2 regions of the Nonomuraea polychroma genome follow, and region 2 is predicted to be linked to the other one. Evidence: riboswitches for the same ligand, from Rfam matches in the RefSeq annotation. Region 2 holds a riboswitch; the other holds the start of a gene.
What was found. Region 2 has a riboswitch for cyclic di-AMP ahead of EDD27_RS14025 (glycoside hydrolase family 25 protein). Riboswitches for the same ligand answer to the same signal wherever they lie in the genome.
Positions count from the first base shown of each region.

Region 1: another riboswitch for cyclic di-AMP. It lies ahead of EDD27_RS33160 (hypothetical protein); the one in region 2 lies ahead of EDD27_RS14025 (glycoside hydrolase family 25 protein).

Region 1 is NZ_SAUN01000001.1:7,277,974-7,285,224, forward strand. It holds gene EDD27_RS33135 (DUF885 domain-containing protein) at 1-896, opposite strand, end outside; gene EDD27_RS33140 (DUF4032 domain-containing protein) at 919-2,127, shown strand; gene EDD27_RS33145 (NAD(P)-dependent oxidoreductase) at 2,121-2,726, opposite strand; gene EDD27_RS33150 (winged helix-turn-helix transcriptional regulator) at 2,781-3,131, shown strand; gene EDD27_RS33155 (alpha/beta fold hydrolase) at 3,169-4,008, opposite strand; gene EDD27_RS33160 (hypothetical protein) at 4,081-4,872, opposite strand; cyclic di-AMP (ydaO/yuaA leader) riboswitch at 5,053-5,189, opposite strand; gene EDD27_RS33165 (DUF5302 domain-containing protein) at 5,317-5,517, opposite strand; gene EDD27_RS33170 (rod shape-determining protein) at 5,702-6,691, shown strand; gene EDD27_RS54715 (hypothetical protein) at 6,688-6,849, shown strand; gene EDD27_RS33175 (ABC transporter permease) at 6,860-7,251, opposite strand, start outside.
Region 2 is NZ_SAUN01000001.1:3,150,093-3,157,343, forward strand. It holds gene EDD27_RS14015 (zinc-binding dehydrogenase) at 1-156, shown strand, start outside; gene EDD27_RS14020 (VanW family protein) at 157-1,887, opposite strand; gene EDD27_RS14025 (glycoside hydrolase family 25 protein) at 2,017-2,808, opposite strand; cyclic di-AMP (ydaO/yuaA leader) riboswitch at 2,821-2,963, opposite strand; cyclic di-AMP (ydaO/yuaA leader) riboswitch at 3,425-3,570, shown strand; gene EDD27_RS14030 (CHAP domain-containing protein) at 3,582-4,256, shown strand; gene EDD27_RS14035 (cation diffusion facilitator family transporter) at 4,358-5,263, opposite strand; gene EDD27_RS14040 (ArsR/SmtB family transcription factor) at 5,477-5,863, opposite strand; gene EDD27_RS14045 (DUF1918 domain-containing protein) at 6,014-6,208, shown strand; gene EDD27_RS14050 (methyltransferase family protein) at 6,304-6,810, shown strand; gene EDD27_RS14055 (hypothetical protein) at 6,941-7,251, shown strand, end outside.

The DNA.
Region 1 (7,251 bases), 4.1 Mb from region 2:
TCGCCGTCGGCGAACGTCACCAGGTCACGCTCCCTGACGAACTCCCGTGCCCGCCGGGTCTCCGCCTCGTACTCGGCCCGCATGTCCGCCAAGGTCGGCGGATGGTCGTCCATGAGGAACTCCATCGCGGCCCGCCAGTCCTCGGTTCCGTTGACCCGGACCGCGACCTCCCGCATCCTGGCGTCCAGCTCGGCCCACGCGTTCTTGCCCTTCTCGTGCAGCTCGGCGGCGCCGTACCCGAGGAGCTCGCGCTCGCGCAGCAGCGTGGAGTAGAGCCGCTCCCCCATCCGCCAGGTGCCGCCGCACTGGAACTCCTCGAGGAAGGTGACAAGCTGGTCGAACGCCTCGCCGGCCGGCTCGGCGGCGGCCGCCAGCTTGGCACGCAGCTCGGGGTCCTCGACCATGCCGGGGATCGTCCGGGTGAGGAAGTTGCGGCCGGTGCGGGCCTGGCCGAGCCCTCGCTGGACGAGCAGCGGCGCCGCCAGGTCGGGGTCGAGGTTCGCCCGGCAGGCCGCCAGCACGGCGGGAACCTCCGCTAACCGGGAGATCGCGGCCGACACCAGCTCGGGCTCAGGCTTCAGTCGCCGCTGGAACGGCGTGTACATGGCGCCGAAGATCGGCGAGAGGTAGGCCGCGGGGTCGCGGCGCCACTCGGGCCAGGACGCCAGCGCGATGGACCCTCTCAGCTGCGAGAGGACAAGGTCTCTGTCGATCGCGTCGTCGAGGGACGCGGCCTCGGTCGCCGACAGGCGATCCAGCCAGCGAGCCTCTTCCTGCTCGCGGGCGGTCCAGGCGGAGGCGGTGAAATCGCCGAGGGTGTGATCGTAGCCGTCGGCTCCCAGGAGGCTGGCGACGACGGGACGGTCAGAAAAGTACCACTTGAGAAACTCGTCCACCGGTGCACCTTATCCTGAGCAAATGCCCCTGCAGATGACCGGCGCGCTCGGCGACCCCGACCTCATTCGCCTCCCCTGGGACGTCCCTCTGGCCGACTGGCCGCAACACCATCTGGTCGATCTCCCGCGCGGCATCTCGCGGCACGTGGTGCGCTTCGCCCGGCTCTCGGGCAAGGTGTACGCGATCAAGGAGATCAGCGAGCGCTACGCCAAGCGCGAATACCAGTTGTTGTGGGACCTGGCCCGGCTCGACGCACCGGCCGTGGAGCCGGTCGCGTACGTCACCGGCCGCGAGCACGGGCTGGACGCGGCCCTGATCACCAGGCACCTGCAGTTCTCGCTGCCCTACCGGGCCGTCATGTCCGGCACGCTACGCCCGGACACGCTCACCCGGCTGCTCGACGCCCTGGCCGTGCTGCTGGTGCGGCTGCATCTCAACGGCTTCTACTGGGGCGACTGCTCGCTGTCCAACACGTTGTTCCGCAGGGATGCCGGGGCGTTCGCGGCGTACCTGGTGGACGCCGAGACCGGCGAGATGCACCCGATGATCAGCAACGGCCAGCGGCTGGCCGACATCGACGCGGCGCACACCAACATCTTCGGCGAGATGCTCGACCTGGAGGCCGGCGGCCTGCTGCATCCGTCCATCGACCCCATGGAGACCGCCGAGGACGTCGTCGCCCGCTACCACCGCCTGTGGGACGAGATCAACGAGAGCGAGATCATCGAGGAGGTGGACTGGCACCGCGTGGAGCAGCGGATCAGGCGGCTCAACCTGCTGGGCTTCGACGTGGCCGAGATGATGGTGCGGCGCAAGGTCGGCACCGGGCGGCTCATCGTCCGGCCCAAGGTCGTCGACGCCGGGCACCACCAGCGACGGCTGCTCCGGCTGACCGGACTCGACGTGGAGGAGAACCAGGCGCGGCGGCTGCTCAACGACCTCGACGGGTTCCGGGTGGCCAAGGGACTGCGGCACGAGGACGAGGCCATCGTGGCGCACAAGTGGCTGGCGGAGGTGTTCCAGCCGACGGTCGAGGCCATCCCCGCGGAGCTGCGCGGCAAGCTGGAGCCCGCGCAGCTGTTCCACGAGATACTCGACCACCGCTGGTACCTGTCCGAGCAGGCGGGCGCCGACGTCGGGCTGGAGGCGGCCGTGAAGTCGTACGTGGACAACGTGCTCGTCCACAAGCCCGACGAGAAGGCGCTGCTGCCGGAGGACGCCGCTCAGTAGGCCACCGTGATGCGCCGGCGCGGGTGAGCGCCGTTGTCCAGCTCGTCCGCGACGGCGACCGCGTAGTCCTCGGCGCTGATGAAGCTGCGCCCCTCGGCGTCGGCCAGCAGGTAGTCGTGGCCGATCCGGTAGACCCCGGTACGCTCGCCCGGCGCGACCTCGGCGGCCGGCGAGATGTAGGTCCAGTCCAGGTCCTCGACCGGGAAGAAGAGGCCGAGCGCCGAGCGCTGGGCCAGTGCTTCCTTTTTGTAGATGTCCGGGAACTCGGGCGTGTCGACCAGGTCGAGGTCGGGCGCGACCTTGAGGCCGCCGGCGCCGCCGACCACGATCAGCCGACGCACCCCGGCCTCGCGCACGCCCTCGATCAGGGCCCGGTTGGCGTCGAGGAACGGCCCCTCCGGCTCGGTGCCGTCCCGCGGCGGGGAGATGGCGCTGACCACGGCGTCGTGCCCCTTGGCCAGCGTGGCGGCGTCGTGGACGTCGCCCTTGACCGGGCCCCCTGAGCGGCTGACGCCGGTCACTTCGTGCCCGCGACGGGTGAGCTCTGCGACGATGCGCTGGCCGATCATGCCGGTCGCGCCAAAGACAAGAATCTTCATACCGGCAAGAGTATCCGTCGGATACTGGTTACTTCATCGTGCTATAAGTACCTTATGGATACCGGTGATGTCTTCGACCCCAACTGCCCGACGAGGGTGGTTCTGGATCGGATTGGGGACAAGTGGTCGGTGCTGGTGTTGCTCAGCCTCATCGGCGGGCCGATGCGGTTCACGCAGTTGCGGGCCCGGATGGGTGGGGTCACGCCCAAGGTGCTGACGCAGACGTTGCGGGCCATGGAGCAGGACGGGCTGGTCACGCGGGAGGTGTTCGCCGAGGTGCCGCCGCGGGTGGAGTACACGCTGACGGATCTCGGGCGTTCGCTGCACGAACCGATCTCGGCGGTGGCCGCGTGGGCGGAGCGGAACGTGGCCGAGATTCTCCGGTACCGCGAGAAATCCGCCTGAGCGGCCCGCATCCGGGCACGGGCCGCTGCCGAGGCTTTCAGGCGCTCGTGAGCTTGGTGATCTCGGTGGCGATGTCGGGCCAGAGCGCACGCGGCAGGTCGTGGCCCATGCCGGGATAGGTGACCAGCCTGGCGCCGGGAACGGCCGCCGCCGTGGCCTGGCCTCCCGCCACGGGGACGAGCGGGTCCGCCTCCCCGTGCAGGACGAGCGTGGGCGCCTTCACCTGCGTGAGCGACTCCGTGCGGCTGCCCGAGGCCATGATGGCGGCCAGCTGCCTGGCCGTGCCCGCAGGGTCGAAGCACCGGTCGTAGGCCGTCCCGGCCAAGGTGGTGATCCACTCGCGGTCCAGCTCGTAGCCTGGCGAACCGATGACGGACCAGGTCCGCAGCGCCTGCTCCAGCACGCCGTCCCGATCGGCCGGCGGCGTGGCCATGAGCACCGCGAGCGCCTCCGCGGTCGGCGGGGCTACCTCGGTGCCCGGTGTCGACATGATCGAGGTCAGGGTGAGCACCCGTTCGGGATGCCGGATGGCCAGGGTCTGGGCGATCATCCCGCCCATCGACGCCCCGACCACGTGGGCGGCGGGCCAGGCAAGCGCGTCCATGAGGCAGGCGGCGTCGTCCGCCAGGTCGTCGAGCAGGTACGGCGCGGGCGCCCCCGCCTCGGGGACGCCCTTGTCGTGGAAGTGCGTGGACAGGCCCGCGTCGCGGTTGTCGAACCGCACGACGTGGTGGCCCTGCTCCGCCAGCAGCCGGCAGAACTCCTCGTTCCAGTGGATGAGCTGAGCACCGAGCCCCATGATGAGGAGCAGGGGTCGTCCTGCCGGCGAGCCGAAGGTCTCGTAGGCGATGTCAATGCCGTTGGCGGTTGCGCGCATGGTCACGGAGACCAGAATGACATTCTGGTCTCCGTACGTAAAGTCAGCGCTTGACGAGCCTGCGGCGCGTAGTCAGCTCTTGAGGAGCCTTCGGCCGAGCACCGCGCCACCGCCGGCCAGGGCCAGGATGCCCGTGGCGAGAACGGCGCCGCTCACCGGACTGGACGCCCCGACCTCGGCCTCGGTGTCCTCTGCGCTCGCGGGAGCGGAGACACGCTCAGGAGCGGCGACGGCCTTCCCGCCCGCCGGCTCCTCGGTGGGCTCAGCGGCCTTTCCGGCCGCCGGCTTCTCGGTGGGCTCCTCTTCGGCCACGACCTTGGGGGGCTCGGCCGGGTTGGTGTCCTTCCTGGCCCAGGCGCCGGTGGAGAAGGGGACCGGCTGGTTCTTCTTGCCGACACCGGGACCCCACTTGGTGATGACGTAGTCGATGTCGATGTGGCCCTGGCCGCCGACGCCGTCCACGTGGAGCGTGTCGGGGTTGAACGTGCCGCCGGTCAGCTCGGCGAAGGTCTTGGCGTCCAGGTCGAGCATGATGCCGCGGTTGGACGGCGTGCCCGGGCCGCGGTCGCCGACGAAGAAGGGCAGCTTCTTGCCCTTGTAGATGACGTATCCCTCGGTCAGCAGCGGCCAGCTCGGGCTGGCGGCGAGCCCCTTCTGCATGGGCTTGCCACTGGCCGGCATGCCGGTGTCACCGGCGCGGCCGGAGCCGTCGTCCCAGAAATAGGACGCTGTGGTCGAGCCCTTGAGCAGGACCTTCTGTTCGTTGTCGGAGTCGGCCTGGGCGGCTGTACAGGCGATGGTCAGCGTGGTGGCGGCGGAGGCGGCGAGCAGGGCGCAGGAACGCAGGCCAAAACGTGCAGACATAGAGCAGTGAGGTCCTTTGCGAGGGGTCAGGGACACGCGCTCCTGAAAAAGGGCGTAGCAAAGCAGAAAGCCGAGCGGGGGTTACTACGCGGAGCGCGGAAAGAGCCTGGGAAAAGGGCCGATCAGCCGGTGGCCGGCACGACGCTGTCTGGGGGTACGACGCGGTGATACATCAATGAGGTGTCCTCTCCATCACGCCTACCGGGTTAGCTGACGGGTTCGGGCTTGGAGGATGCCCTACCGGCCAGGTGGCCGGATTCACCCCTGAGGGATGGGTCCCCGGTTCCCGATCGCTCGGGATTCGGCTATGTAATGGCCCACACTGTAACCACGTATTCCGGACATACGCAAACGATTCATCATGAATCGGACAAAAGATCTACCTTCATATGAAGGCATAGAAAGAGGGGGCACGGCATGCCGTACCCCCTCGAAATTCGAGCCTCAGCCGCCGCTCTTGCGCCTGAACGATCTTTTACTCGCAGCCGGGCCGTGCGCCCCGTGGATCTTCGATGGGTCGCCACCCCTGCCACCCGCGCCCGACCCCGCGTGCTGGTTGCGCTTGCGCTCCAGCGCCTCACGGAACTTGCGCTTCATCTCGTCCTCGGAAGTTTCGCTGGTTTCCGGCTCCGGTGTATCCGCCATGAGGACCTCCATGGTGTTGGGGACAATCACAGCTTCGCACGGCCCCGCTTGTGGCGCGAAACCGGGGCGGTGCGGCACGCGGCCCGAGCTCAGATGCCTTGAGTAAAGACGAACCGTTCCTGGTATTGCGTTGGGGCGCACCTGGAAACAGAAGCCACATGACGGTCAACCCCCCGGAGCGGCGATGAGCGTCCTCGGCCACGACCTGGCGATGGATCTCGGGGCGGCGAGGACGCGGATCTACGTCAAGGGCAAGGGCATTGTCCTGGACGAGCCCTCGGCCGTCGCGCTCGACGCCGAGACGGGCAAGGTCCTCGGGTACGGCGCGGCAGCCGTGGGCGTGCCCGGCGAGACGTGCTGGCCGATCAGCGCCGGTCTGCCTGCCGACGGTGAGCTCACCCGGCGCCTGCTCCGGTATTTCATCCGCAGAGTGCACAGACATCCGTTCGCCCGGCCGCGCGTGGTCATGGCCGTGCCCGAGGACTCCACGCCGATCGACCGGGCGGCGCTGCGGGACCTGGCGTTCGAGGCGGAGGTGCGGGACATCCTGCTGATCCCGCACGCCCTGGCGGCGGCGCTCGGCGCGGGCGTGCCGGTCAAGGACTGCGCCGGGTGGATGGTCATCGACATCGGCCGCGACGCGGCCAGGATCGCGGTGCTCTCGTACGGGGCCGTGGTGGCCTCCGGCACGGTGGCCGTCGGCGGCCATGCCATGAGCAAGTCGATCGTCCGTCTGGTCGAGCGTGACCACGGGCTGCTGATCGACGAGGAGGAGGCGGAGGCGGCCAAGCGCCGGGCGGGCTCGGAGTGGAAGCCGCTGGACCGGCAGGTGCTGGTCCGCGGCAAGGACACGGAGACCGGCCAGGAGCGCACGGCCGCGCTCCCGGTGCAACTGATCTACGAGGCGACGAGGCAGCCGGTCGAGTCCATCGAGCGGGCGGCGGCCGGGATCGTGGAGCACTGCCCGGCCGAGTTGGTGGCCGACCTCGGGGAACAGGGTGCGGTGCTGGTGGGGGGTGGCGCGCTGCTACGCGGGCTGTGCCGGCGGATGCGTACCGCCTTGTGCATGCCGGTGCGCAGGGCGGAGCGGCCGCTGGAGTCCGTGGCGCTCGGCCTCGGACACTGTGTCGACGACCTGGGACTGATCGCCAAGCTCAGGGGCGGCGGCGTGTGACGCCGGGCCTGGTCGTCTTCGGCGACAAGCGCTCGCTGCTGAAGGAGCTGGTGGACGTCACCGTCGCGGGTGCCGACGAGCCGGTGGCGTGGCCGCCCGAGCAGTGGGAGGAGTGGACGCACCGTACGCTGGCCGCCCAGCTCCTCCAACCCACGTGACAGCACGTGGCTACGGCGTGGCCAGCGCCTCCGTCGGGGACAGACGGGAGGCGCGGATGGCCGGATAGAGGCCGGCCATGGCGCCGATCATCAGCGTCGCCGCGAGGCCGCCGACGGTGGCCCAGGCCGGCACCACGGAAGGCCAGCCACTGTAGAGCGCGTACCCCATGGTGACGGCGGTGCCCAGGAGCACGCCGCCCGCTCCCCCGATCGCCGACAGCAGCAGCGACTCGGCCAGGAACTGGGTGCGGATCTGGCCGCGGGTCGCGCCCAGCGAGCGGCGCAGGCCGATCTCCGCGCGGCGTTCCAGCACCGAGATCACCATGGTGTTGGCCACGCCGACACCGCCCACGAGCAGGGCCACCGCGCCCACGCCCAGCAGGAGGTTGGCGAACGCCTGGC
Region 2 (7,251 bases):
GCCCGGGCCTACATCGAGGAACTGCTGCCCGAGGTGCTCGACGGGACGATCGACCCGGGCCGGGTCTTCGACCGCACGATCGGCCTGGAGGACGTGCCGGACGGGTATCGCGCGATGGCCGACCGCGAGGCGCTGAAGGTCCTCATCCGCCCCTGATCACCGCGGGTCCTTGCAGGTGAGGCGAGGCTCGGGGGCGTAGACGGTGTGGAATTTCTGCTTGCGCAGCACCTTGCCGTCGCGCTTGAAAATCCGCCACACGTCGATCGTGAAACCTTCCGCGCCCGGCATCGGGATGCACTTCGGGCCGGTCTCGCTGAGCGTGGGGAAGGGCTTGATGTCATAGCGCGGCGAGCTTTGGGACTCGATGTCGTAGCGCTTGGTGCTCCAGAAGTCGACGGTGATCGAGGTGGCGGTATAAGAGGTTTTGACCAGCACGCCGTACGGGGAGTCGTTGCGCCAGCGGAAGTCCGGCTGGGGATAGGAGACGGTCGATTCCCGCCCGGCCGGATAGCGGGTGATGTAGTACTGGTGGGCCATGTGCTGCACGTCCTGGAAACCACCGAAGAACACCGCGTTGAACATGGTGGTGGCGAATTGGGAGACGCCACCACCGACGTCGTTGACGAAGCGATTGTTCAAGATCATCGGCGCTTCCACGAACCCGCGCGCCTTGTCCCGCTTGCCCACGATGGTGTTGAGCGAGAACGTCTCGCCGGGCTGGACCACATAGCCGTCCAGGATGTCGGCGATGCGATGGATATTGGTGACGCGCGGCGCGCAGCAGGGATGCCGGGTGGTGAAAGAGCTGACCTTTTCCTTGATGCCGAACTTCTTGGCTTCGGCCGTGGTCACCCGCGGCTGCGTCTCGGTCAGCGGCGCGTCCACGCTGCGCTGACCGGCGGCGAGAGCACCGGAGACGGCCGTGCCGAGAGCCTTGGCGTCGATGCCGCGGCCCACCCGCGCGGGGATCACCTGCGGCCGGCCCTTCGCGATGGTGAACGAGGCGTCCCGTGGACGCTGCTTCGCGTCGACGAGCTGCTTCTCCACATCGGCCCGTACGTCGCGGGCGTCGAAGGAGGGCCGCAGCCCTCCCTGGCCGTCGGCGACGAAGCGCAGGCCGGCGGCGATCTGCGACGGGGAGAGCTGGACCTTCTTCGCGCCGCTGGTCAGCGTGAACGGGGCTGCGACCGCCGAACGGGCCACGGTGGTGGCGACACGGCGCACCTCCGCCGCGGAGACGCTCGGCTGCACGGCCCGGGTCGTCAGCGCGATGGAGGCGCGATTGCCGATGAAGGCGTCGCGCACGGCGCGTCCCGCCCCTTCCTGATCGAGCGCGCGGCCCGGCTTGGGGAGCACCGTCTGGGGTTCGACCCCCTGGTAACGGACGCCGCCCTGGCGCGGCCTGGTGTCGACGGCCTTGGCCAGCTTGCCCAGCTCACCGGCCAGAACGCGGTCATCGACCGTGACGCGGGGCTGGAGGTCGCGAGGGCCGCCGAACAGCGCACGGACGATGCCCGCCGGAGTGGAAGCGCCCTCCATGGCCGCCTCCACGGTGGCCGGGATGTCGAAGCCGAGCCCCAGCTTCGCGGGCGTCAGTCGTGCCGTCCTGCCTGCCGCGGTCAGCGTCACGGGACGTGTTTCACGCTTGCCGAGCTCGCGCTCCAGGCGTGCGCGGGCATCGGCCGCTGACAGGCCGCCGATGTCGATGCCGGCGACGCGCGTGCCCCGGGCCGTCTCACCTGCCAGGACGACCGCGGGCACGGCGTAGGCGAGGACCGGGACGGCGACGACCGCCGCCACGATGACCGCCAGCCGTCGATTCCGGCTGCCCGCTGCCGCCCGCCGGCCGTCCGCCGGCGCAGGTGGGTGCATGACGCGCCGGGTCATCCCACCCCCGCGTGAAGGGGGGATGCCGCGGCCCGGGCGACCGCGGTCCTCAGCCGTGGGTCCACGTCATGCATGGTGCGAGTCTAGCGGGAGCCTACTCATGGTAATCGTGGGGTTGTCCGGGGTGACTCAGGCCGCGGGGCGGCCCAGGTCACGCAGCTCGTCAGGGGTCAGCGCCGAGACGTTCTCGTCCACGGGGACGTCGGTGTACTGGTGGATGGTCCAGGACTTCCAGTCGGCGGGCGGGGCAAGCTGGCCCTTGGGCTTGCTGTAGTGGGCGACCCAGAGCGGATATTCGGCCAGGCCCTTGCCGTAGGTGTTGGCGAAGTTCCAGCCGCTGTAGAACATCGGGGTGACCCCGGTCTTGGCCTTCACGTGCGACAACCACGCCTTGGCCCAGGCGTTGACCTCGGCGACGGACTGGCCGTCGGTGGTCTCCAGGTCCAGGACGAGCAGGTCGCCGTGCTTGGCGGGCTGGGAGTTCACCACCGACAGGAAGTGCTCCGCCTCGGCGATGGGGTCGTTGGAGGGGTGGCCGTAGTGGTACGCCCCGCGCACGATCTGCTTCTTGTCCAGCTCCTGCCAGTGCCTGGCGAACGAGCGGTCGCGGAAGGTCGTGCCCTCGGTGGCCTTGATGATGCCGAACTGGGCCGAGCTCGCGGCCCAGTCGTACAGCGGCTCGTGGTTGGAGACGTCCAGGCCGAAGGCCAGCGGTCCGGATTCCGGCTGAGCCTCCTCCACGGGGCTGTGCCGCACGGGAGTCTGCTCGGAGGACGAAGCGAGCGCTGTGCCGACCACGCCGGTGACGGCGGTGGTTCCGGCCAGGATCACGCCACCGAGGGCGAGAGCGAGGCGCTTGGAGGGGAAGTCGAGACGGTTCTTGAGGGAATGGACGACTGCGGCAAGCTGGTGCTTGAGCATGGGGGCATTGACTCCTTGCTTCCATACCGCCTACCGGGTTAGCTGACGGGTTCGGGCGTGGAAGTGCCCTACGCACGCAGCCTGGGCTGGCGTGCGATTCACCCCAAAGGTTGGGTCCCCGGCTCCGCGAGGCGCGGATTAGGCGGCCGGACGCCATCCCAAGGGGTTCCTCGGAACAGCGCACGGTCCGGTCAACGGAACGGCAACGACACGACGAGAACCCGCCACGACGTATACCGCGGTTACGCAAAAGGTATATATCTACCCATAGATAGCGCAAGAGGGACAATCCTCATTCTCTGGAGTCGTGGACGAGCTGCCCTCGGAGGGGCACCTTGATCGCAGGGCCACTACGGCTCAGAGCGGGATGGATATGGCACGCGCCGGCGCTTTGGCAAACCCCGTTCCGGGTCCGTAGTAGGTAAAGAATTGCGCCCGCAATCCCCTACGTCGCAGGGGATTCTGTTGCCTTCGCCCGAGCCTGGCTTGCATCTTTCTATGCGGTCCGCTTACCTTTGAGGACTCAGGGCGTACGCCTGGCAGCACTACATGCCGCGGGACGCCCTATGTTTTGCCGAGACCGCGTCTCACCAGCACGACATTCAGATTCGTGACGATGACGCGGCCGCCGAATTCGCGATCACGCGAAACCGGGGACCCAATTTTCTGGGGTGAATCGACGCGCTTTCCTATGAGCGCGCCGTTGGGCACTTCCACGCCCGAATCCGTCAGCTAACCCGGTAGGCGGCATGGAAGCAAGGAGCAATCTCAGTATGGCCAAGAACGTCTTCACCCGTGCCCTGAAGCCCGCGAGCCTTTCCCTGTTCGCCGCCGGGATCAGCGTGGCGGCCGGCGCGGTCGCCACCGGCGCCCCGGCCTTCGCCGCCGACAACGAGTCCACGCCGCGTACCAGCGGGGCCTCGTACCAGGCCATCCCGCAGAAGGGCGCCGGCCAGGTGAGCGCCAACACGGTACTGAAGATCGCCGAGTCGCAGATCGGCGTGACGGAGAACGCCGCGGGCGGCGGGACGCCGTTCCACAGCTGGTACATGTCCTCCCCGCGGGCGGCCGAGACGATGGTCCGCGACGGCGGCAACCTGCAGGCCTACGCCAACGCCCCGTGGTGCGCCATGTTCGTCTCCTGGGTCGGCGAGAAGGCCGGCGCCCGGCCGACCGTCGGCTGGGACGCCTACACCGTCACCTTCGCCAAGTGGTTCCAGGCCAACAAGCACTGGGGCACCCAGGCCAAGCCCGGCGCCGTGGTCTTCTTCGACTGGCAGGGCGGGGGCACCAGTGGCATCGACCACGTCGGTCTGGTGAAGAAGGACAACGGCGACGGCACGATCACCACGATCGAGGGCAACACCGGCAACGGCAAGGTGGAGCAGCGCATCCGGCCCTACGCCCACGTCGTGGGCTACGGCTACCCCCAATACAAGACGGCCTGACCGCGAGGCGGGTCAGCAGACTCCTTGTCCAGTGCGATGGTCGAGGGAGCACGGGTGGTGCAGGACGACTCCTGCACCACCCGTTTGCTCTGCCCCGAGGGTCACCAGCCCAGCTCGTCGCATCCCTGATGGTCCGTGGGCTCGACCTGCAGGGTGGCGTGGGCGATGTGGTGGCGGCGCAGGAGCAGGTCGCGGGCCTGGTCGAGGACGGCGTGGTTGTCGTTCGGGTCGCTCGTGACCAGGTGGGCGGTGGCGACGTTCATGCCGGAGGTGAGCGTCCACAGGTGGAGGTCGTGCACGTCGCGGACGCCGTCGATGGCCGACAGGTCGGCGGCGACCGCCGTGGCGTCGATCCCCTCCGGCACGTGCTGGCCCAGCACGGCGAAGACTTGACGGCCGAGCGAGACGGCGCGGACGGCGACGAAGACGCCGATGGCCAGGGCGACGAGGGTGTCCCAGAAGGACTGACCGGTGGTGGCGACGAGCCAGCCGGCGACGATGACGCCGACCGAGCCCGCGGTGTCCGCCACGACCTCCAGATAGGCGCCCTTCACGTTGAGGCTCTCGGTGGCGCCCGAACGCAGCAGCAGCAGCGCCGCGACGTTGACGATCAGGCCGATGGCGCCGACGACGAGCATCGGCCCGGAGGAGACCTCGGCAGGGCCGCCGATGCGGCCGAGGGCCTCGATGACGACGTAGATGGAGACACCGAGCATCATGGCCACGGCCAGCAGCGAGGCGAACACCTCGGCCCGGTAGGAGCCGTAGCTGCGGCGCCCGGTGGTGTCGGGCCTGGTGGCGATACGTGTGGCGACGAGAGCGGCGCCCAGGGTGACCACGTCAGCGGCCATGTGACCGGCGTCCGACAACAGCGACAACGATCCGGACAGCAGCCCGAACGCCAGCTCGACGATGAAGAAGACGCCGATGAGCGCGAAGGCGGCGGCCAGCCGCCACCGGTGTCGGCCACCGGCATGGCCGTGTCCGTGTCCGTGCCCGGCGCTCATCCGGCGATCTCGCTGTCTCGCGTGCCCGGGCGAACGCCGCGGGAGAGGCCGAGCTGCACGCCGCCGGCCCGGCGGGGGACGATCGGGCTCGCACTCTCAACGCCTGAAGAGCTGTTCACATATGAACGATAGCGACACCCGTGACCGGCTTGTCAACAAGCAGCGACTGCCGCCACCTCCGTGTCCCGCAGGCGGCGCGGCCACGCGGTCGTGTCAGCGCTCGCCGCGTTCCGGATGGATGGCCTGCGTGTGCTCGGTGTGCGCCACCGCCAGATCCAGCAGCATCCGGACATGCGCGTCGTCAAGCCGGTAGTAGGCCATCCGGCCGGCCCGCCGCACCGACACCACGCGATGCGCGCGGAGCAGCCGCAACGCGTGTGACGTGGCCGATTCGCTCAACCCGCTCACCACGGCGAGATCACAGACGCACAGCTCCCCCTCCAGCAGTGCCAGCAACAGCCGCAACCGGCCGGGATCGGACAGCAACCCGAAGACATCCGCGGTGTCCGCCAGATCTCCGTCACCGGGCATGCGCGAGCGCACCACGGCGACCCGCTCGGCGTCCACCACCCGCGTGCTGCAGCTCTCGAGATCCGACACCTGGTTATTTGAAGAAGCCTTCATACGTCAACCTTAGGTCACGCGGTGGGCGTGCCGCGGCCCGGGCGCCTGCCTTCCCTCGGAAGAGTGGCTGATGCAAGGTGGGGGTGAACCTCAAAGTTGTCCTTGCCCCAGCTGAGAGGAGCGATCATGCACGCGAACGTCGGTGACATCTTGCTCGTGCACGGCCACGTCGTCGGCCAGAAGGACAGGAAGGGCCAGATCGTCGAGGTCCGGGGCCCGGGCGGCGCACCGCCCTTCCTCGTCCGCTACGACGACGGCCACGAGCAGCTCGTCTACCCCGGCCCGGACGCGGTGGTGATGCCGGCCGGCGACGAGTCCTGACGAGGCGGCGGGAGTCCTGCCCACAAGCGTTGACACTGGCGGGAACCGCTTCTTAAACTCATCATGTAGTGAATTCAATGGTGAGGAGCGATTCCATGCGCAGGACTCCCGCAGCCGTCGTCAGCGCAGTCTTCTTCGCCGTCGCGCCGGGCACCGTCGCCGTCCTGATCCCGTACTGGATCAGCGGATGGCGCCTGCGCGACCCCTTCCCTGACCTGGTCATGATCCCGTTCAAGGCGCTGGGCGCCGTGCTGGTGCTCGGCGGGCTGGCCGTGCTGGTCCATGCGTTCGTCAGGTTCGTGGTCGAGGGGCTGGGCACGCCGCTCCCGACCGCGCCGCCCGACCGGCTGGTCGTCGGCGGCCTCTACCGCCACGTCCGCAACCCCATGTACGTGGCGATCTTCGCCGCCGTCATCGGGCAGGCCATGATCTTCGGGGACCCGTGGCTGCTGGTCTACGTCGCCGTCATGGCGATCCCCGTCTACGCGTTCGTGCGCTGGTACGAGGAGCCGCACCTGCGCGCCAAGTTCGGCGCCGACTACGACGACTACCGCACCCACGTGCCGGGCTGGTGGCCGCGGCTGAGCTCGTACCACCCCTGACAAACCTCCGTCGCCCCGGATGTTGGAGTTCCCATTTGCGTGACGGTTTGACTACCGGTGAGGAATATGGTCGTCTCGTGACCATTGTTTCTGATGGGATGAATTAGACCGGTCCGGGGGAGAACCTTTCATGCCGCACGCCCTCCTGCGCGTGCTCGCCTCGACGGCCATCGCCAGCACTGTCCTGGTGGCCGTGCCGCCCGCCGCAGAGGCGGGCGTGCGCACGTCAGCGGGAACGGCCGTCACCGTCCGGCCGGTGCCCGCCGTCGAGGAGCCGCCGGCAGCCGTGGCGACCGTGCCCACACGGCCGTCGCTCGCCGTCCGGCCCGCGGTGAACGAGCCGGTGGGACCGGCCAAGCCCGAGGTGACCACGGCCGCGGGACCCGAGCTGATCGACCAGGTCACCGCCGACGCCGCCGCCGTCCTGCGGGAGCAGGGAGC